DNA from 4 places in the Paenibacillus sp. FSL H7-0442 genome. Region 2 is predicted to be linked to each of the others. Evidence: riboswitches for the same ligand, from Rfam matches in the RefSeq annotation. Region 2 holds a riboswitch; each other region holds the start of a gene.
What was found. Region 2 has a riboswitch for thiamine pyrophosphate ahead of MHH57_RS02095 (ABC transporter substrate-binding protein). Riboswitches for the same ligand answer to the same signal wherever they lie in the genome.

Region 1 (5,379 bases), 560 kb from region 2:
CGAATACTTTGAGCGAGTAGCGGAATCGCATACCTGCGAAGCGTGGCATACATATTCCATTTGGACACATGCTGATGTAAACCTCGAATACGGTGGGCTTGTCTCAATGCCTGGAATTCCTCCACCATCATAGGCATCAACCGCATGGCTGCCAAAAAGCTGTATGCATACTTCGGAGGGAGCTTCCATTGCTGCATCAGTGAATAAAAAAGGTCCACTGGACGAGTCGTTAAACCAAACAACAAACCTACCGCAGCCATACTCAGCGCACGAAAGCCCAGATGCATGCCTCGGTAAAAGCTTTCCTGCGTCACATGGATCAAACCCCATGTCCACCAGGTCGTCACCCCTTTGCCGAACATCATCATACCCGTTGAAGTTGAAATAAACACCAATATAAAGGGAGACCCGTATAGCAGCAGCCTCTTCCATGGATGGCCTGACCAGACAAGCAGCAACAGCATAGCACACGCAACATTAAACATGACATTCGGATCATGAATGACTATAACGACCACAAACAGGATGGAAAACATCACGAGCTTTAGGCCCGGATTCACGCGATGCAGCCATGTTTTATGATGGGGAAAGGACAGGTTCATACTGTAGTTCCCCTTTCTGAATCCGCCATGTATCGGTACAATATCGACGGACAATTTCCGGGTCATGGGTGACCATCACAATGGCCGTGCCTGCCGCTCTCAGCTGCTCCAACATATCCAGCATGACAAAGGTATTACGCGCATCCTGCCCAAAGGTCGGTTCATCGAGCAGCAGCACTTCCGGCTCACGAATCATAGCCGTAGCAATACTCAACCGCCTTTTTTGGCCTAACGAAAGCTGATACGGATGCCGCTCGTCCAGCCGCTCCAGTCCGAACTGTACGAGCATCCGATCGACCCGTTCCCGGCACTGTTCAACGGTATACAAGCTCTTGGGTAACGAATACTCTAGTTCCTTTCGTACGGTATGCGCTACAAATTGCAGCTCGGGATTTTGAAACGCGAACCCGATACGCTCTGCCAGTTGTTCTGTACTGCCTGCCTCAATTCCGCGCACGCTATAACGTCCCTGTGTGCGAAGTAAGCGCATCATGGAGAGCAGTAGCGAGCTTTTGCCAGCCCCGTTTTCACCAACCACGCCAATCCAGTCGCCAGGCTTCACCTGCGCATGCTCCACATAAATCACTGAACTTAAACCGCGGAGGCCGCTAAAATGTTCCAGCTCCAGCACATCAGTCCCCGCACCATTCTGTTGCGTCACTGCTTCACTCCAACGTGGCGAAGACGCTTCATTCCATACTCCCGGATACCACACGCCGTACTCGGACAATGCCTGCCGGTGCACATGAAATACTTCTTGGGCCCTTCCATCTGCAATGATCTCCCCTTGAGCAGAAAGCACCACAATCCGATCCACATCATGGACAATTTCATTAATTTTATGCTCCACAATCACCAGTGTCTGGTCTACCGAAATGTTGCGAATGGTATCCCACACCTGTGTAGTGCCTTCCTCGTCCAACAAAGCCGTGGGCTCATCCAGAAAAAGCACTTCTGGCTCCATAGCCAGCACAGACGCAATCGCCAGCCGCTGCTTCATTCCCTGTGACATGCTGCCAATGGGCATATGTATATCATCCGTCGATAGACCCACCTGTATCAGCAGCTCGCGAATACGGGATCGCATCTGCTCCCGGGGAACCTGATTATTTTCCAACACAAAAGCCAGTTCCTCATCTGCATATGACATACAGAACTGCGTATCAGGATCTTGAAATACAATACCTGAGACACTTGGGATTACAGCAGCATCGCATTTCATAGGCACTTCTATCGTGCGTGGAATCAGACCGCTTAACACTTGGAGCAGTGTTGATTTACCGCATCCACTCGGTCCCAGTAGCAGCAGCTTTTCCCCCTTGCGGACAGACAAAGACATATTGTGAAAAAGCAGCTCTTGCTCACCGGGGAATTTCAACCGTAGCCGGGTGATCGAAGCCACCACATCTTCGGTTGCCCGGCTCATCAATCCAGCCCCTTATAATCTTGTTCCGTTGCAGGCCTCAAACTTCGCGTGACTCCGGTTACCTCCAATGCCTTAGCCAGATAGAACGCGAATACCCCGGCAATCACAATACTGCCAATCATCCGAAATCCAATATACAAAACATAGTTCCAAGTCGATAGCTGATCAATATACCCGTAGCTGAAGTCTAAAATCAGAGAAGTGACAGCCGCCCCAGCCGCAGCTAGCGAAGCAACCCACAGGTTTGCGTTCCGATACAGAAAAGCCGCAAAAAACAGCTCCGCTCCCAAGCCTTGCAGCAGGCCATAGTACAAGGTGGACATACCCCATTCGCTTCCCAAAAAAGCACTGACCGTTGCCGCTGCCACCTCTGCCAAAATCGCAACACCCGGCTTGCGAATGATGAGATAAGCAAACGTACCTGCCATAAACCACATGCCATACATCAGTTGCTCGGCGTGTAGACCCAATGGTTTCATCAAATCATAGGCAGGTCCCCATATTTTGTAGATCAACCCGAACACAACAGCGATCACAATCGTGACCAAAATATCCGTCAGTTTCAACCCTTTGGACGCTCTTACAGCAGTATTCATTATTGCGTGCTCCCCTTTTTCCTTATAGTTGGCCTCTTGGCCATGAAAAAAAGCTTGTCTGGAGCTGAATCTCCAGGCAAGCTTTATGCGCAGTAAAAGGTGAAGCACCATACAAAACATCATTCGTCGATATGCCTTATATAACCAGTAGTCTAAACTACTACACTGATACCCAGCCAAGTCAGGATCAAGGTAAAATGCTAGGACATACATTGAATCTATCGACAACCGCAAAAAAAAGCGGCATTCCTGTATAGTGTTCTTGGTTTCTCTACGCTGGCATTACCCAGATCAGATTTCACGGTCAGTGGCAAGGGCCACCCTCTCAGCCTGACTTTCTCAAGCTCCCGACAATGCTTTTTAATTCACTATAATATATACCACATCTATGGCTTTGACAATCCTATAATCCGAAGAAACGTTTAGCCGTTTCCGTCGTCGCGATTTCGATCTCCATCATGCTTCGACCTGTACATTCGGCTATCGTAGCAGCAATGTGAGCGAGATACATGGGCTCATTACGCCCTTCTTTAGGCTTCACAGGCAAATTACGCGGGGTCAAAAATGGAGCATCCGTTTCAATCATCAGACGGTCCAAGGGAATATCTCTGACCAGTTCACGCAGATGCTTCCCCCGCCGTTCGTCGCAAATCCAGCCGGTGATTCCGATATACAGTCCCATTTCTACATACGTACGCAATTCCTGTTCCGTGCCGGTAAAACAATGCACTACCGCTTTATCGACAAGCCCTTGATACTCCCGAAGCATAGCGACAAAGTCCTCATGTGCATCTCGTTCATGCAGAAATAACGGCATTTTCAGCTCACCCGCCAGTTGGATTTGCTCGCCAAACCATCGGCGCTGCACATCACGTGGCGAAAAATCACGGTTATAGTCCAATCCGCATTCCCCTATGGATACGACCTGCGGCTGACCCGCCAACTGGCGGAGCTGCTGAATCGTGTCTGCACTGCAGTCTTTGGCATCATGGGGATGCACGCCAGCTGTCGCATACAGCTTGCCCGGATAACGCGCTGCATACTGAGAAGCTTCCCGACTGCTGCGGACACTGGTCCCGGTAATAATCAGCGGTGAAATCCCTACAGCCGCGGCTCTCTCTACCACCTGTTCCCGATCTGCATGAAACGAACGATGCATCAAGTTCACACCAATATCAATTAACGGTGTACCCCTTTCCATCTCAATCCCTCCCTCGCAAACTACAATCTTGGATCAATCGGCTCTGATTCCAGAGATAGTGCGGCAAGGACGCATTCATGAATACGATCTACCGTATCCTTGCGGACAAAACGTTCCACGCCTTCCATACCAAGCGCTCCTTCCATCAGGGCATGACGCTCCTTTTTGTTCGTTCGACGCTGCTTCAGACGCTTTAAATTCTCAGGGGCAAGATAATCCATACCGTAAATGATGTGCAAATACTTCCGGCCTCTCACCTTGATTGCAGGCTGAATCATCTTGTCCCGATTTTTCATCAAAAAGCGTTCCGGCTTGATCACAATCCCCTCATGACCATCCTCTGTCATCTCGTTCCACCAACGAATGACCTCTTCCTCGCTTGCTTCGTCCGTGATCACGCGATACTCTGTCTCCATAAACAGGGAAGACAGCCCAGCCAGCTCCCGGTTTTGCTCCATATGCCAAATATGAGAATGGTCGAAAAAAGTCTTTCCGCTGTGTGCCAGCGTATGAAACGGTGCGATACGAATCTCATCCAGACCGTCCACATCCCAGCAATATTTTTGAAAAGCCTCTTGAAACGTCACGGCATTCGCGTACTTCTGTTCCATTTCCTCCAACCAGTCTCCAACCTCTCGGCCCGCAACCTTCGCCTGCTTCAGCTTGTCTACCAGCTTACTGCGATCCAGCAGAGCTGCTTCACCCACATGCGCATACTGTGCAGCAATCAATTCCCGAGCCTTGAGATTCCACGGTACAATTTCCGCATCCAGCAACACAAAATCCGTCTGGTTCCGTTCAAAATATCCGGCAGTCCGTAGATCCACATTCAGCTTTTCCAGCACTTGCTTCCCAAGGCTTTGTTCAAAGAAAGCTCTCCCGCTCCGACTGTAGATCGTGCCCAATGTCGGGTAGCCTACATACTCGACAGCGGCCTGTTCGTTTTTGAATAATAGCAAAATAGCCCGGCTACCCATATGTTTTTTCTCAGCCACCATCGTTTGTACCCCTTGCCCGCGATAATAAGCCAGCGCTTCACGCGGATGCTCCAGATAACCTTCCTCTGCAGACACCGCTGGAGCAGGACTCATGGTCGGTGGAATATACACCAGTTCCTCTATCGGTACTGTCACATGTGACACGGCATCTATAGCGGTTTTGACCGATTCTCCTTGAACGCGCACTTCGCCATACGATTCCGTCAGTACACTGTAACCAGCGATGAGCTTGCGTAAATTCGGCGGGGAAAACCGTTTTCTCTGCCACCGGACAAGTGGGCTATCGGGATCATTCGCATAATTCTCATGTGCCGGAACGCTGACAAATTCCTTTTCCGGAAAACGATAAGCGGTCAGCATACCGCCAAATACCACACCCTGATCAATATTCACCGTCTGATTCACAAGGGTAGGCTGCGGTCTAGGATCATGTCCCCATACTACTATTTCTCCCGATTCATGGTCTACGAACCAATCTTTGCGGATTGGTTTTCCGTCTGCATCCTGTCCTTCCGTATCTCCATAACGGCAATAATCAGAAATACGTGCCGACTGT
Region 2 (5,379 bases):
TCGGACACGTTTTTAATCGCTACCGTACCTTCAGGAATATTAGTGTAATACTCGGCTCCGTTTCGACCGCCGGCCTTGAATGGAGCGCCTGCCGACAATACTGGAAGATTTTCGTATTCAGTTCCTTTAAGATGGTTTTGAACATACCATTTCTGTGCATTCGTCACAATTTGAATGGAAGGGTCGTCCTGCACTAATGCAAAATAGCTGGTAATTGGCGCCGTCGTTGTTCCTACAGGCTGGCGAATATAATCCAGCGTTCCTTGATGCTCTTCTTTGACCGCATCAATCAGTTTGAATTCAGGCGTAAACTTCACAGTCTGATTGGTAGTACTCACTACCGGACGCACTTGAGACTGAGAGTCGATTACGTTCCATTCACTCTTTTCCTTTTCCAGAGTCAGGTCAATAATGCCCAAATCCTTGCCCCATGAAGAAGCTTCCACGGCCGGTACGCCATTAATGGTTCCCTTATCCAGATCTACACCCTTCATATCTTTAAAATCAGGGCCTGGGAAAGATTTATGAGCATGCCCAAACAGAATCGCGTTAATTCCTTCCACCTGGCTCAAATATTTAACAGCATTCTCCATCATTGGCGTTTGTGGCACATCCTCATAACCTGTGTGCGCAAGCACGACAATAATGTCGGCACCTTCCGTTTTCATTTGAGGAATAAACTTTTTCGCCGTTTCCACAATATCCTTCGTAACGACCTTATCCTTTAAATTGGCTTCATCCCATTGCATAATTTGAGGTGTTACCAGGCCGATTACACCCACTTTGAGTGTATGCTGATCACCTTTTTCATCCGTTACTGTTTTATCAAGAATCTGATAAGGGGTAAAATAATTTTTAGTAGCTTGACCCCCCTTGTCAACATAAACATTCGCATTTACGTAAGGGAAATCGGCTCCCTTGAGCGATTTCTCCAGAAAGCCTAGACCATAGTTGAATTCGTGGTTGCCCACTGTAGCCGCATCATAGCCCATCAAGTTCATCATCTTGTAGACCGGATGGACGCCGCCTTCTTTCTCGAAGGTTTTATTTCTGGCCATATAATCACCTAATGGATTGCCCTGCAATAAATCACCGTTATCGAACAACATGCTGTTTCTCGCTTCACTACGCGCCTGTTGGATTAGTCCGGCTGTGTTAATCAAGCCATATTCGTTGGTTTCTTTGTCCGAGTAGTAATCGTAGTTCATCAGGGACGCATGAATATCCGTTGTTTCCATGATCCGCAGATTCACCGTAGCTTCATCGCGGGATTTGTTAGCTGCCCAAGATGGAGCGGCCGAAAACACCAGCATGCTACAAGCTACAACTGCTGCTGTAAACCCTTTAAACCAATTTTTACGTAATAACAAAATATACCCCTCCTCATTAAGGTGTATGCCTCATATACATACTTTTGCACATATATGTAAGCCTTGAACCCACCATTTCTATTTTAATCCAACGCCAGACAAAAGAGTAGTCATTTACTTAAAATTATTTATGAAAAAATAATTATTTTTCTCAAACATAAAAAAACCAGCAAACCTCCTAATAAAAACTCGGAGATTCACTGGTTTATCCATTTATATTCGTATTATTTCTTCCACACCTGGCGCTCCGTTTGCTGACCCACATACTCAATGCGAGTCGGATTCACGTCCAGAATGACATAATCGGGATCATCCGGTCCGGAGAACCATTCCTTCAAGGAATCGTTCCACACTTGTTTGCGCAGCCCCTCATCAGCTGTAATCTGGACGGTAGCCTCCACTTCTACAACTTCCTTCGTACCGCCAACCTCATAACCCAGCAGCAGATAAGCATTCGGATTGTCCTTTAGCTCATCCACTTTATGCGTTTTGCGATCTGTCGCCAGATGAATGTTCATTCCATCGTTAAAAAGGGCCATATAGCGTACTTTCGGTTTGCCACCCTCTACCGTACCTAACGAACAAAATTTGTTGTTATCCAAAGCCTTCACAATGGCTTGTTCCAGTTGGTTGCGATCCAATGTTTCCGTTTTACCCACAGTACAACAACTCCTTTTCACGAATTAGAATTCTCTACGGCCATGCCATTGGGCACCAGCCCATCTGAACCTACCTGCGCAGCTGTTCTGAAAATAACATGACCGGATCGAATCGGATTGATTCATACTCATTTTCAGATCAAAGCTCACAGTAAAAGTGTACCCTGTCGTTCGGCAAATGAACCGTTATCTCTCCCTTCATGCTGGACAGACCCGCATTCAAAGCATATAATCGTCGTAGTAAACCCGAATAAATGAACCCATTAAACCATACAATGCCAGGGGTGCTGGAATCGGCCGGCTGAGAGTGTGTCCCAAGACACTGACCCTTACAACCTGATCTGGGTAATGCCAGCGTAGGAATGCTTAAGCAAGATGTGCCTTCTTTACATAGGACCATCCCTTACTTTGGTATATACAAGCGCAAGCGTCCCGGAAACTCGGGGCGCTTTTTTGTTGAGGATTAAGTTGTTGGAAAGATCGCGTCCGGCAGATGTTATTTTTATGAAAATGGGAAACTTAAGCTGTCTGATTGGATGGATAACGGGTAATCAAAAGGAGAGAACACTAACGATGAAGCGCATGAAAATATTAAGCCTGGGACTGATCAGTCTGTGGCTCATGGCCCTGACCCTGACCGCTTGCGGTGGAAGTCCCCCTACATCCCAAGAAGCAGCTTCCGCTACCGACACTCAAACGTCTACTCCGGCAAAGGGGCTCAAAGATGTTAAAATCGTGCTCGACTGGACACCCAATACGAATCATACGGGACTCTATGTCGCCAAGGACAAAGGATTTTACGAAAAAGCAGGTTTAAATGTCCAAATTGTTCAACCTGGTTCAGGCGGAGCCGATCAAATGGTTGCTTCTAATGCTGCACCTTTTGGTATCAGCTACCAAGAAGGCGTCACACAGGCCCGCACGCAAGGTGTGCCGCTTGTATCCATCGCTGCGGTGATTCAGCATAATACCTCAGGCTTCGCAGCCCCGGTAGATCGCGGAATTAAAAGCCCGAAAGATTTTGAAGGTAAAAAATACGGCGGTTGGGGCTCTCCCGTAGAAGAAGCGGTCATGAAATCCATCATGGATTCAGACAAAGGCGATGTGAGCAAAGTGAAGATCGTCAACATGGGCAATGCAGACTATTTTACAGCCGTGAAGCGGGATATCGACTTTGCCTGGATTTTCTACGCATGGACCGGAATCGAGGCCCAACTTCGAGATGAGCCATTGGATATGCTGTATGTAAAAGATTATTCCAAAAGCCTCGACTACTATACGCCTGTAATTGTGAGCAACGAACAGACGATAAAAAATGATCCCGAGCTGGTCAAAGCGTTCATGGACGCTACCGCCCAAGGCTATGAATACACTATCGCCCATCCGGAAGAAGCCGCGGACATCTTAAGCAAAGCTGTACCGGAGCTGGATAAAAAACTGGTACTTGCCAGCCAAAAATGGCTAAGCCCACGTTATCAGGATGATGCCGCGCAATGGGGCGTGCAAAAAGCGGAGGTATGGCAAAACTATTCGGACTGGATGTACGAACGCAAGCTGCTCAGCAAGCCTTTGGAAGTCGATAAGGCCTTCACAAACGACTTCTTGCCCAAGCGCTGACCATTTGTTAAAACGCTAAATAAGACTGAACTAGAGAAGTGAACGAAGCGCCACTACGCAGTCGGATGGTGCTTCCCATCGCCACCGCCCCGGATTTCTTAATAAAAACTTATGATTAATGTAGAAATCCGGGGAGGTTATGCTTCCGAAGCGAGCTTTCCTACGGAAAGCTTTTAAAGCGAACGCTAACGCTTGTACAGCACCATTCCGCCCACTTCGTTCTCGTTCAACTTGGTTTATTCTTTAGTTTCATATTATCTAAGCGCTAAGTAGGTGCGCTTGTGTGTTAAAAATGCCGCACAAACCAGCTTTAAAAATAGGGTGCTTTTAAGGCGGGCAGCAGCGGAGCGGTTCATTTGAATCTGGAGAAGCGGAGCGTTCGCCTTTGCAGGGGAATTCTTACCTTTGAAAACTTAAATAATCCAAGAATCCCCCTGCAACAGCGATCGTAAGACCAAATGAAACGCGGAGCGGTCTCAAACGCCTTAAACCACCCTATTTTCTCTAAAACACTCCAAATGAAGGACAGGTGAATTTGCATGGCTAATACACTGCTCAGTATTCAAGTAATCCCTAAAACTCCTAATAACGAGGACTCTTACCCGTATGTAGATAAGGCGATTGAGGTCATTCAGCGCTCCGGTGTCAAACATCAGGTGAACCCATTGGATACGACCATGGAGGGCGAGCTCGACGAGTTGCTGAAAGTGGTTAAAGAAATGCATGAGGCTTTGACGGAAGCGGGCAGTCCCAGCGTCATTTCACAGATCAAAATCGCACATAACCCACAAGGCATCAGCATGAACAAGCTGACCGAGAAATATCGCCCATGAATCCGAAAGGCAAGAACGCATCCTGGTGGAAAAGCGTATGGCCGCCCCTTGTGGCGGTCCTCTTCTTTTTAGCAGCCTGGCAGGGGGCGGTTTCCTATTTACATATTGAATCCTGGCTACTGCCAGCTCCATTCCTCATCGTACAGGAGGGCATGGCCCAGACGGCGCTGCTTGGTGCCCATACATGGGCTACAATTCGCCTGACACTTGTGGGATTCGCTATAGGGACAGCAACGGGACTGTTGATCGCCATCGTTCTTCATACCATTCCTTTTCTCAAATCCGCCCTGTATCCGCTGCTTATCCTGAGCCAAAACATTCCGATCATCGCCCTGGGGCCGCTGCTCATGGTGTGGTTTGGTTTTGGCATGCTGCCCAAGCTGATGGTCATTACCTTAGTATGCTTTTTTCCCGTGGCTGTAGCGACCATGGACGGGCTGACACGGACGGACCGTATGATGATGAACTATATGCAGATGTCGGGTGCAGGTCGCATGGCTATTTTTATGAAGCTGGAGTTGCCACACTCGTTGCCGCAAGTATTCTCCGGCATCAAGATTGCTGCCACCTACAGTGTGATGGGCGCAATTATTGCCGAATGGATTGGTGCGAGCGAAGGAATCGGATATTATATGCTGCTGCAAAAATCGGCCTATCGCACGGACCTCATTTTTGCCGCCATCGGCATCATTGTCGCGCTCAGTTTACTGATGTTTGTCATCATAGTACTACTGGAAAAATGGCTGGTTCGCTGGAAACCGGATCAGGAATAGCTTCCTCCTTGAATTAAATACAGCAAAGAAAGGACGTGGCACATATGAGTCTGCATCCGACTGACTTATCATCACACAACGTGGCTAATGAACAACGAGCCGGGGACCAGCAGAGTCCTTCAACTGC
Region 3 (5,379 bases), 360 kb from region 2:
AAGAAAGAAGATAGCTCGGAGAAGAAGCTCAGCTTTCAGGACATTTTGAATGAAAAAATGGGTAAAAAATAAGGCGCCGTTTATCCGGTTGCATGACTCGCTTTACATAAGCCAAAAAGCCGTAGTTTCCTACATCGACTGTAGAGAACCACGGCTTTTTTTGATTCATGCGTTCCTAAACTCACACATTCGTTTTACTGACCGCCATCCCGATACTGCTCTGCCTTCTCACGCATCCCAGCGGCCACTGCTTCTTCGGTGTTCAGCCCCTTATCCGCTGCATAGGCGCGAATGTCCTGCGTGATGCGCATACTACAAAATTTTGGGCCGCACATCGAGCAAAAATGTGCTTCCTTGGCTCCCTCTGCTGGTAGCGTTTCATCATGGTAGGACAAGGCCCGCTCGGGATCAAGCGACAGATTGAACTGATCCCGCCAGCGGAACTCAAAGCGTGCCTTGGACAAAGCATCATCCCGCTGCTGCGCCCGTGGATGGCCCTTCGCCAGATCGGCAGCATGTGCCGCAATTTTGTAGGTAATGACACCCTCACGGACATCATCCTTATTCGGAAGACCCAAATGCTCCTTAGGCGTAACATAGCACAGCATGGACGTCCCGAACCAACCGATCATCGCCGCCCCGATGGCTGAGGTAATATGATCATATCCGGGGGCAATATCCGTCGTGAGCGGTCCCAAGGTATAGAAAGGAGCTTCCTTACAAATCTCCATTTGTAAATCCACATTCTCTTTGATTTTATGCATAGGGACATGTCCCGGCCCCTCAATCATGACCTGAACATCATGCTTCCATGCGATTTGCGTTAGCTCGCCCAACGTTTCCAGCTCTGCAAACTGTGCTTCATCATTCGCATCATAGATACTACCTGGACGTAGACCATCCCCGAGAGAAAAGGCCACATCATAGGCTTTCATAATTTCGCAGATTTCTTCAAAATGTGTATACAAAAAATTCTCCTGATGGTGCGCAAGGCACCAGGCTGCCATGATCGACCCGCCACGGGACACAATTCCCGTCATTCTATTCGCCGTCATCGGTATATACCGCAGCAATACACCCGCATGAATTGTAAAATAGTCCACTCCCTGCTCCGCCTGCTCGATCAGCGTATCGCGATACAACTCCCACGTCAGCGCTTCTGCTTCGCCGTTCACCTTTTCAAGTGCCTGATACAGCGGCACAGTTCCAATCGGTACAGGAGAATTCCGAATGATCCATTCACGTGTGGTATGGATATTACGGCCTGTGGATAGGTCCATAACTGTATCCGAGCCCCAACGCACAGCCCAGGTCATTTTCTCCACTTCCTCCTCAATCGAGGAGGTAACCGCAGAATTACCAATGTTCGCATTGATCTTCACGTGAAAATGACGCCCAATGACCATCGGCTCACTTTCCGGGTGATTGATATTCGAAGGCAAAATGGCTCGTCCAGCCGCCAATTCCTGCCGTACAAACTCAGGCTCCACCCCTTCGCGGATCGCCGCAAATTCCATTTCGGGCGTAATGATCCCTTGCCGTGCATAATGCATTTGCGTCACTGTACGACCTTGCGAAGCACGAAGCGGACGGTTGGTCACGCCGGGAAATTCAACTGTCTCCCGTTTGGAGCCAGGTTTCAGTCCATTATCCTCCGGTTTGACGGCGCGTCCCTCGTAAGCCTCCACATCGCCCCGTTCCAGTGCCCAAGCTCGCCGTAATGGAGGCAGGCCCTGACGGATATCGACCTGATAGGCTTCGTCAGTCATGGGACCGCTCGTATCGTACACACGCAATGGCTCATGATGCTCCGTGCCCTGCGGCGTATGTGTAGGATGAAGAGCAATTTCCCGCTCTGGGACGGCAATGTCCGGCCGCGAGCCTTGAATATATACCTTACGGCTCCCTGGAAAGGGCGTTACCCCACTGGCTTGCTCCCCGTTTGTCTTCTCTACCCCAACTTCCCTTGTTCCTGCCAACCTTACTTCTGCTGATTTAAATTCTGTTCCTTTTGTTCCTTCTACTTCTGTCGGCTTCATTGTCCATTCCTCCTGTTTCGATGAAATGACACACCGATCCGGAACCATTCCCAGGGTGGCGCTGATCTATGCAAAAAAGCCGGTTCCCGAGGGAACCGGCTAATCTAACGAGGCAGCTATCCAGACCGTGCACATGTGGAATAATCCTATTCCAATGCGTCACCGTAGACAGCAGCTGCGTATACATTTCAATGGCCGATTACTTCCCTACGCTGGTATGATCCAGATCAGGTGCAAAGGGTCCGGAATCTTACACGATTCCATCTCAGCCCGGCATTACAGGCTCCCCCAGTAACTGCGATACTTCTATTCACATGAGGCGGACATAACAGACATCCCGCCATCCTTATCAGACTACTTCAAATTTATGGCTTTGGCAACCCTTCTAGGTTTCATTTAGCAAGAAGACGCTCCTCATCAAATCACTTTGCTTGCTTCAACTGCATTCATTCTTGTTACGGAAGCATAAGCCCCATTTCCTTCGCCGCTTCGATCAAAATCGGAGCAAAGTCATGTAGCGTCTCGGGTGCAAGCCGACTGACCGGACCGGATACAGATAAAGCCGCAGTGACCTGTCCCTTCCGGTTCACAATTGGTGCTGCCACAGCAGCGGCCCCTGGCTCCCGTTCTTCATAGCTGGTCGCATAGCCCTTCTCGCGAATGTCCTGCAGCTGGGCTTTATAGACCTCCGCGTCTACCGAGGGCGGCCATTCATTCCCGCTTAGCAGGGCTTCCAGCTCCTGCGGCGGCATAAAGGCAGCCAGCACCTTACTGGAGGCTCCTACAGCCAGCGGCATACGCGCACCCACAGGCGCAACCCTGCGGATCGCCTGATTGCTCTGCACGGCTTGTATGCGAATACGCATGCTGCCGTCCCGTAAGTACAAGCTGACCGTTTCGCCCAGACGGTCACGCAGTCCTTCCATTGCAGGCTGTAACAACACCGCCGGCTCGTCACTTTGGGACAAATGTGTGGATAGCTCCCAAATGCGGAAGCCAAGTCGATATTTTTCCGTTTCGGCATTCCGAACGACAAAGCCCCGATCCTCCAACGTAGTCAGCAGCCGATGAACCGTGCTTTTATGTAGACCAATTTTGGAGGCAATCTCCGTTAGGCCAAGATCCGAATCTGCGGTAAAACACAGCAATATATCAAGTGCACGCTCTACAGCGCGAACGGTTAATTTACGGTCTTCCATTCGTGAACCGCTCCTCTTGTATCCATATTCGTTTCACACTATGAAACATGGTTACATAAATTATATAGAATAGTCGCGGCTACTGTAAACCGATGTTTTTGTGACAACCATATTACAGAACGAGAACAAACATCGACAATTCTTTGCATCATTTTTACTTTTCCGGTTCAGGCGTTGACTTTGGATAACCCCCATCATACGATAATAGGTATCTATACGGATATACACTATCATTTTCAAGTGGAATTATACCTAAATTCTATTGAAACGAAGATCAATTTTATATAAGGAGGCTCTTACATGATTTCTACATCCCAGCGCAACTCTCAGCTACAGACCGCTGTTCAGGAGCCGTCCACCCCACTCTTTAATCCCCGTCTGCTGCGGTTCAAGCACGTTGTGATTGCTCTGCTGCTGTCGGTCGTTTTTTTTCTGTTGTTTTGTTTTATTGCCTTGCATGCTTACATCGCATGGGTACTTACGAATCCTACCGTCGCGCCGCTGTACTCTAATCCGATGCAGGCCAAAAACATGCCTTATGAGGAAGTCAGCTTCCCTGCCAAGGATGGTAGCCGCATGGTACAAGGCTGGTATATCCCGGCGGATCAATCGCGGAAAACGATTATTTTCAGCCATGGTTATGGAGCTAACCGCGAAGAAAGCTGGATTCCCATGTATGATCTGGCGCATTATGCCCACAGTTTGAACTTTAATGTGGTCATGTTCGATTATGGATTCGCGTCACAAAACAGCAAATCAGTCGCAACCGGAGGCAAAGCGGAATCCCAGCAGCTTCTCGGAGCGATCCAGCTTGCGAAGCAACGCGGCTCGTCGGAGATTATCGTATGGGGCTTCTCCATGGGGGCAGGAACCGCTCTTCAGGCGGGCTTGCAAACCAAGGATGTGGACGCAATGATTTTGGACAGCACTTTCCTGTTGGAGCCGGATACGCTGTACCATAACATTCACAATCAAATTAACCTGCCAAGACATCCGTCTTTGGAAATTCTGGAGTTGCTGTTTCCAGTCTTGAACGGCACCAGCTTGCATCAGATTCCATATCAGGAGGTTAAAAAGGAAAACTATCCGTTCCCGATCATGTTTGTGCATGGTACACAGGATGAAAAGGCTCCTTATCCTATTGCGGAAAAGCTCGCTGCCAATCAAACCAACCCACTTTCCAGTGTATGGATTGTCAAAAACGGAATACATGAGCTTATTTTCAGAGAGCATCCCCGTGAATATCTACGGCGGGTATCGACGTTTCTAAGCAGTGTACAGGAGCTGGAGGACAAGAAAACGATCGCTGATGCCCACAAACAAACGACTACAAAGTAAAGAATTATTTTTCAAAAAAACTGTATTTAATTCTTCACCTTGAAGAAGCCTGCCTACGGACACTAACCCGTGCCGTAGCTGGGCTTCTTTTTCGTTTACCATGGTATTCTTGTTCTACGTAACAGATGTGACCAAATTAAGCGAGTTCATAGACATATTCCCGATAGGACAGCGAATATACTGGGTACGTATGCATCCAGGGCAGATCTGCCAGATCCGCCGGATAGCCATAGTGGGATACGGGAGGTATAAAACGATGCTGAGTACTTATGGGTCTTTCCTGCCCTTACGTGTGCTGGAGGAAATTCGGCATTGGAAGCAGCAGGAAAGTTGGCATGTGGAAGTGATTAAATCCGCTACCGAGGAACTGGAGCCTACTTATGTACGGCTGCTGGATGATTGGCGGACTGTATTCGAACAGACGGAACGCACCGCCATAGAGTTGCTTGAAGAGCAACGGAGCGCACTTGATCCGGCAGATCAAGCGTGGCATCAGGAATGGAAACAGCTGTCGGCTGCCCCACAAGCACATACACACGAATTCACTGAACCTCCAAAACAGTCAAGGGGATTAGACGCATCATCATCTGTAAAGATGCCATCGTCAGAGTCAGCATTAAACGCTCAGCCTGACTCACAAGAATTAAATCGTCGATTGGACGATTTGCTACAAACCGCAAACCGCCAGTCACAGGAGTATGTACGGCAGCTCGGTCTGCTGAGCGAGCACAGTCATGCATTGCGTCAGCAGCCAAAATCCGCTGGAGTTGTATTACACGCGGCACATGAAAGCCAATATTTCC
Region 4 (5,379 bases), 2.6 Mb from region 2:
TGCCGTTTCTGCAAGATTCAGATGTATCGGGTTTGCTGGTCTAATTTGAACGGTATCCCTGCCGCACAAAACATCTGTTTTCTGCCGATGAGAGGCCGACAAATATGGATACGTCGGTTGGCTACCGCAAGAAGGACAGTTCTCCTTTTTAACGCTATTTACTGCTATCGCTACATACTCATTTTTCCACAAATCAAACGAAAGTAGCTTTCCTCTCAAATCTTCCGGATATCCGCCAAGAAGTTTGAAGGCTTCCGTAGTTTGGTTAGCCGTTACCATCTGTACAGCCTGCGGAATAATCCCGGCGGTATCACAGGTTTCCCCACCAAACGGTACAGTTCCCAGCAGACAGTGAAGACAAGGCGTTTGACCCGGTAAAATGGTGTAGGTTACACCATAACTGCCCACACATCCCCCATAAATCCATGGAATCCCATGCTTGAGTGCCATGTCGTTCATAAGAAGTCGGGTATCGAAATTATCGGTTGCATCCATTATGAGATCTACCCCTTGAATCAACTCTTCCAGTTCTTCCACCCCAACATCCAGTACATGCGCATGTATAACCGTTTCCGAATTAATATCCTTTAATCTTCGCTGAGCAGCTACTGCTTTGGGACATCTTTGCGCAGCATCACTTTCCTGAAAAAGCTGCTGACGCTGCAAATTGCTCCATTCCACGTAATCCCGATCTACGAGGCTCACCGTACCTACACCCCCGCGAACGAGCGTTTCCGCAATACCTGTACCTAACGCTCCGGTACCTATGATTAGTACGTGAGAGGAAGCAAGCCGGCGTTGTCCTGTCGGTCCAAAGGGCGCGAATCTTTCCTGTCTGGAATAACGATCACTTGGATGTGTTCCTCCTGCACCGGATTTGTCAGTTACCTTCATGCCTGAACCATACCTTCTGTCGGACTGCTTGCTGAAGCGTAACGCTTTACAGGAATCATGCCCGCCTCAAAACCATATCTTCCAGCACGAACAGCCAGTTTCATGGCCTCGGCCATTTTTACCGGGTCCTTCGCTCCTGATACGGCTGTATTCAACAAAACAGCATCTGCCCCTAACTGCATCGCTATTGCCGCGTCACCGGGTGAGCGAATACCCGCATCGACAATAACCGGAACCTCCGCCTGTTCAATAATTAGACCTAATGAAAACGGATTAAGCAAACCATGTCCTGTACCAATCGGTGAAGCTCCAGGCATAACGGCATGTACCCCAAGCTCTTGTAGCCTCTTTGCTAGAATCACATCGTCCGATATGTAGGGCAGCACGATAAAGCCTTCTTCTAACAGCTTTTCACTAGCTTTCAACGTTTCAAATGGGTCCGGCAGCAGTGTCTTGCTATCCCCAATGACTTCCACCTTAATCATATCGCACAGGCCGGAGGCTTTTGCCAATTTGGCAATACGAATCGCCTCCTCTGCTGTTGTAGCCCCTGCTGTGTTGGGAAGAAGTGTATACCGGCTCAAATCCAGCATATCGAGAAAATGCTGCTTATCCCGTTCCTCCAAGTTCAATCTCCGTACAGCAAACGTCAATATTTCCGTCTCAGCAGCCTCTACGGCTTGGGATTGGATATCTAGATCAGAGAATTTTCCTGTTCCCAACAACAACCTCGAGGTAAAAGATGCTTTTCCAATGGTTAACATAATCAACCGCCTCCCACAAAATGTACAATCTCTAGGCAATCTCCATCTTTCAGTACCGCTTCATCATGATCTTCACGGGTCAATATATGCCGATTCAGCTCCACCACTACGGTTTTCACCTTTACATCAAGCTCATGTAGCAATTGATTCACATGAGTGATTCGATTAGAAAAGGTCAGGCTCTGGCCGTTAATCGTCAGCTTCATAAGCTTTTCTCCTTGAGGAGCTCAGAAGAAAAACTACTTATCCCAAATTCTGCTGCACAAGCCCCATTAAGCATAGCTGCCATCGCACGCCCGGTAGCATCACTCAGCAGGACACCGTTGCGATAATGCCCGACTGCAGCATATACGCCCTCGACCCCAGGAACAATGCCTATAAAAGGATGACCTGATACAGCCTGCGGACGTAAGCCCGCCCAAGCGCGTATAAAAGAAGCTTCACGGACGCGCGGCAGCCAGGCAGAGGCACGTGCCAGCAACCCCTCCAAGCCTCCTACGGTCACCTCTTCGTCATATTGATGTGGAAGGCTCGTTGCCCCAATCCAAAGCTCGTTATTCTGTTTAGGCACGAGGTAAATATCATCAGCATAAATGGTATATTCTAACGGGTGATCCTTCAAGGAGACCGCTACCGCTTCGCCCTTGACCGGATAAAGTGGATATTCAAACCCAACCTGCGCTAGCAATTTCATGCTATCCAAGCCTCCGGCAATAATGACCTGATCGCAGGAAAAAAAGCCACTATCTGTTCGGACACCGCAAACTCGACCATCCTGTATGACCAGTTGCTCTGCCTGTGTACCAGACCATACCGTTGCTCCCAGCACCGCAGCAGCACCTGCATAAGCACGGCAAAGCTGGACAGGAGCCACTTGTGTCTCCTTTGAACGATATATTGCCCCGATCGCTTGTTCATCCAAACCTGGAATTCGTCGGGCCAATTCTTTCGCATCCCACCAGATAGGACAATCACCCTCTCGCGTTTTAGCAGCTTTCCAGCGTTTTTGGCCTTCAGTCTCCGTACGGAAAGGGGTCACAAACCCTTCAGTACGGAATTCCACCGAAATACCTGACAAACGCTCTAGATCACAGACAAGCTCAGGGAATGCATCTCGACTTATGCGAGCAAATCGTGATAGCTCAGAGTCGGTGAACTCTTCACTTTCCGCTGCCAGCATTCCAACCGCTGCTCCTGAGGCTCCCTCACCCGGGATCAATCGTTCCAGCATAATCGTACTTCTTCCCTCCTTGGCCACATGATAAGCAATGGAACTGCCGATGACACCTCCACCTATGACCAAGCATTCAGCGTGTCCAATCACTCTTTCCTCTGTGTGTATCTTTAGCATTTGTTCCGTATCTCCTCTCCATAAACCCTTCTGCTTTCAGCTTGCCTCTACTCTCGTTTTCTCGCTACAGGCTGTGAACTACAAGGTCTGCCATTCGCCTATACTCCATTGCAGCTGCAACGGGCGACTCAGCCTCCCATATACCAGACATCACCGCAATTCCGCTTGCTCCGGCCCTATAAAGCTCCGGGATATGATGCGGTTGTATGCCGCCTAGCGCAATCACCGGAATGTTTGACAGTCTGCAAATATGTTCAAGCTGAGCTAAACCCCGCGGTACAATACCGGGCTTACAATGGGTCTCATATACGTGACCATAAAGTACATAGTCCGCTCCTGCCCGCTCAGCAATTTGCATCTCCTCCAAGGAATGTACAGACACTCCACAGCGTGTACCCTTTGGAAGTAGGCTTTTCACATCCACAACAGGTAATCCATTAGCTGGTAATTGAACGGCTCCGACCAAAGTAAGTAAAGCTACATCCACACGATCATTTACTACAATTTGTTGCAAAGGAACTTCCTGCTCCACCAGGCTGCGAGTCAAAGAAAGCAATGCAGAGGCACCATTCTGTTTTAAACGTGCGTGTACATAATGAACATACGGACAAATCACAGCAGCCACTTGGGCGGCTTGTGCAAAAGTGCCCTTTTCCATCGAAATTGCGTGTAATTCGATTTTGTCTTCACCTCACATTGGACTAAAGGATCTAAGCTTAGCCAGCCACGTCTACCAGCAGGAATGAAAGGGGATTATATGTGAATCGTCTACGGAAGCTCGAACTACTTAAAATGAACGAAACGCAAAAAAACCACTTCCCCAAGGAAGTGGTTTAACGAACGTCCAATAATCGAACGGACCATGATATCCGTATACGTGTATCGTCCCACGCACAAACAAAAATAAAGATGGTGTTGCCTTGTTTGTACGGCGCTCACTTCCCTACGCTGGCATAACCCAGATCAGGTGCAAAGGGTCCGAAATCCATTTATTCCGTCTCAGCCGCATGGGCGGCTCCCCTAGTGTGACTATTTTATTGTATAAGCTAAAGATAGCTTAGCATATTTTTCTAATTCTGCAAACCCCACTTCGTGTGAAATTTGCTGGAACTGGATTTAGCTGATTTTAGTTAACTTTACTTGACCACTCTTCCACATTCCACGTTTTGGTTACCCAATCCTCGTAAAAGTCCGGTTCGTGAGATACAAGCAATACGGTCCCTTTGTATTCCTTCAAAGCACGTTTCAGCTCATCCTTTGCTTTAACATCCAAGTGGTTGGTAGGCTCATCGAACAGTACCCAGTTGCTTTCACGCATTAACAGTTTGCAAAGACGGACTTTAGCCTGTTCTCCACCACTGAGCGCAGATAGCGGACGCGTGATATGCTCATTTTTCAAACCGCAACGCGCCAAATGCGCTCGTACTTCATGCTGGTTCAAATGCGGAAATTCATTCCACACATCGTCAATCGGTGTAATTTTCTCGGCCTTTACTTCCTGCTCAAAATAAGCGGGCTGCAAAAAATCACCTTGATAGGTTTTTCCACTGATTGGCGGAATTTTTCCCAATATGGTTTTGAGCAATGTCGATTTACCGACACCATTGTAGCCGACAATTGCAATCTTTTCGCCACGTTCAATCGTCATGGACATTTTAGGCAAAAGGGCATGTGTATAACCAATCTCAAAATCAATACCCTCAAATACCGTCTTTCCGCTTGCACGTGCCTCTTTGAATTGAAAGGTTGGTTTTGCGGCTTCTTCAGGCTTATCAATACGTTCGATCCGATCAAGCTGCTTTTCACGGCTCTTTGCTCGGCCTGATGTAGAGGCACGCGCTTTATTACGCTGAATAAAATCTTCCTGTTTCTTAATAAAATCCTGTTGCTTCTCATAAGCATCAATATGCTGGGCTTTGTTCAGATCCGCCATTTCGAGAAACTTTTCATAATTAGCTGAATAACGGGTCATCTTGGCAAATTCAAGATGGTAAATAACATTAACGACCTGGTTCATAAATTCAGTATCATGTGAAATAAGAATAAAAGCATAAGGATAATCCTTCAAATAGCGCGTAAGCCATTCAATATGCTCTACATCCAAATAGTTGGTAGGTTCATCCAGCAACAGGACGTTCGGCTTTTCCAACAGCAACTTAGCAAGAAGAACCTTTGTCCGTTGCCCGCCGCTAAGTGCGGATACATCCCGATCCAGTCCTATGGCCGACAGACCTAGTCCATTCGCCATCTCTTCAACCTTTACATCAATGAGGTAAAAATCCCCCATATCCAGTTGCTCCTGAATTTCCCCCATCTGTTCCAGCAACACTTCCAACTCATCAGGAGAAGCATCCCCCATTTTGTCAGTAA

Region 1: linked by a shared signal. The riboswitch ahead of MHH57_RS04625 (ECF transporter S component) and the one ahead of MHH57_RS02095 (ABC transporter substrate-binding protein) in region 2 are both predicted to bind thiamine pyrophosphate.
Region 3: linked by a shared signal. The riboswitch ahead of thiC (phosphomethylpyrimidine synthase ThiC) and the one ahead of MHH57_RS02095 (ABC transporter substrate-binding protein) in region 2 are both predicted to bind thiamine pyrophosphate.
Region 4: linked by a shared signal. The riboswitch ahead of MHH57_RS13470 (thiamine phosphate synthase) and the one ahead of MHH57_RS02095 (ABC transporter substrate-binding protein) in region 2 are both predicted to bind thiamine pyrophosphate.

Annotation. Positions count from the first base shown of each region.
Region 1 is NZ_CP151963.1:1,029,405-1,034,783, reverse strand. It holds gene MHH57_RS04635 (energy-coupling factor transporter transmembrane component T) at 1-602, opposite strand, end outside; gene MHH57_RS04630 (ABC transporter ATP-binding protein) at 577-2,028, opposite strand; gene MHH57_RS04625 (ECF transporter S component) at 2,028-2,624, opposite strand; TPP riboswitch at 2,874-2,985, opposite strand; gene MHH57_RS04620 (TatD family hydrolase) at 3,028-3,825, opposite strand; gene MHH57_RS04615 (polynucleotide kinase-phosphatase) at 3,846-5,379, opposite strand, start outside.
Region 2 is NZ_CP151963.1:467,402-472,780, reverse strand. It holds gene MHH57_RS02105 (bifunctional 2',3'-cyclic-nucleotide 2'-phosphodiesterase/3'-nucleotidase) at 1-1,370, opposite strand, end outside; gene MHH57_RS02100 (pyridoxamine 5'-phosphate oxidase family protein) at 1,595-2,029, opposite strand; TPP riboswitch at 2,300-2,409, shown strand; gene MHH57_RS02095 (ABC transporter substrate-binding protein) at 2,603-3,646, shown strand; gene MHH57_RS02090 (MTH1187 family thiamine-binding protein) at 4,186-4,479, shown strand; gene MHH57_RS02085 (ABC transporter permease) at 4,476-5,252, shown strand; gene MHH57_RS02080 (ABC transporter ATP-binding protein) at 5,297-5,379, shown strand, end outside.
Region 3 is NZ_CP151963.1:830,070-835,448, reverse strand. It holds gene MHH57_RS03700 (hypothetical protein) at 1-72, shown strand, start outside; gene thiC (phosphomethylpyrimidine synthase ThiC) at 195-2,039, opposite strand; TPP riboswitch at 2,227-2,339, opposite strand; gene MHH57_RS03690 (IclR family transcriptional regulator) at 2,495-3,238, opposite strand; gene MHH57_RS03685 (alpha/beta hydrolase) at 3,539-4,576, shown strand; gene MHH57_RS03680 (Fe-Mn family superoxide dismutase) at 4,833-5,379, shown strand, end outside.
Region 4 is NZ_CP151963.1:3,108,910-3,114,288, forward strand. It holds gene MHH57_RS13450 (ThiF family adenylyltransferase) at 1-894, opposite strand, end outside; gene MHH57_RS13455 (thiazole synthase) at 891-1,658, opposite strand; gene thiS (sulfur carrier protein ThiS) at 1,661-1,864, opposite strand; gene thiO (glycine oxidase ThiO) at 1,861-3,009, opposite strand; gene MHH57_RS13470 (thiamine phosphate synthase) at 3,074-3,667, opposite strand; TPP riboswitch at 3,933-4,041, opposite strand; gene MHH57_RS13475 (ABC-F family ATP-binding cassette domain-containing protein) at 4,136-5,379, opposite strand, start outside.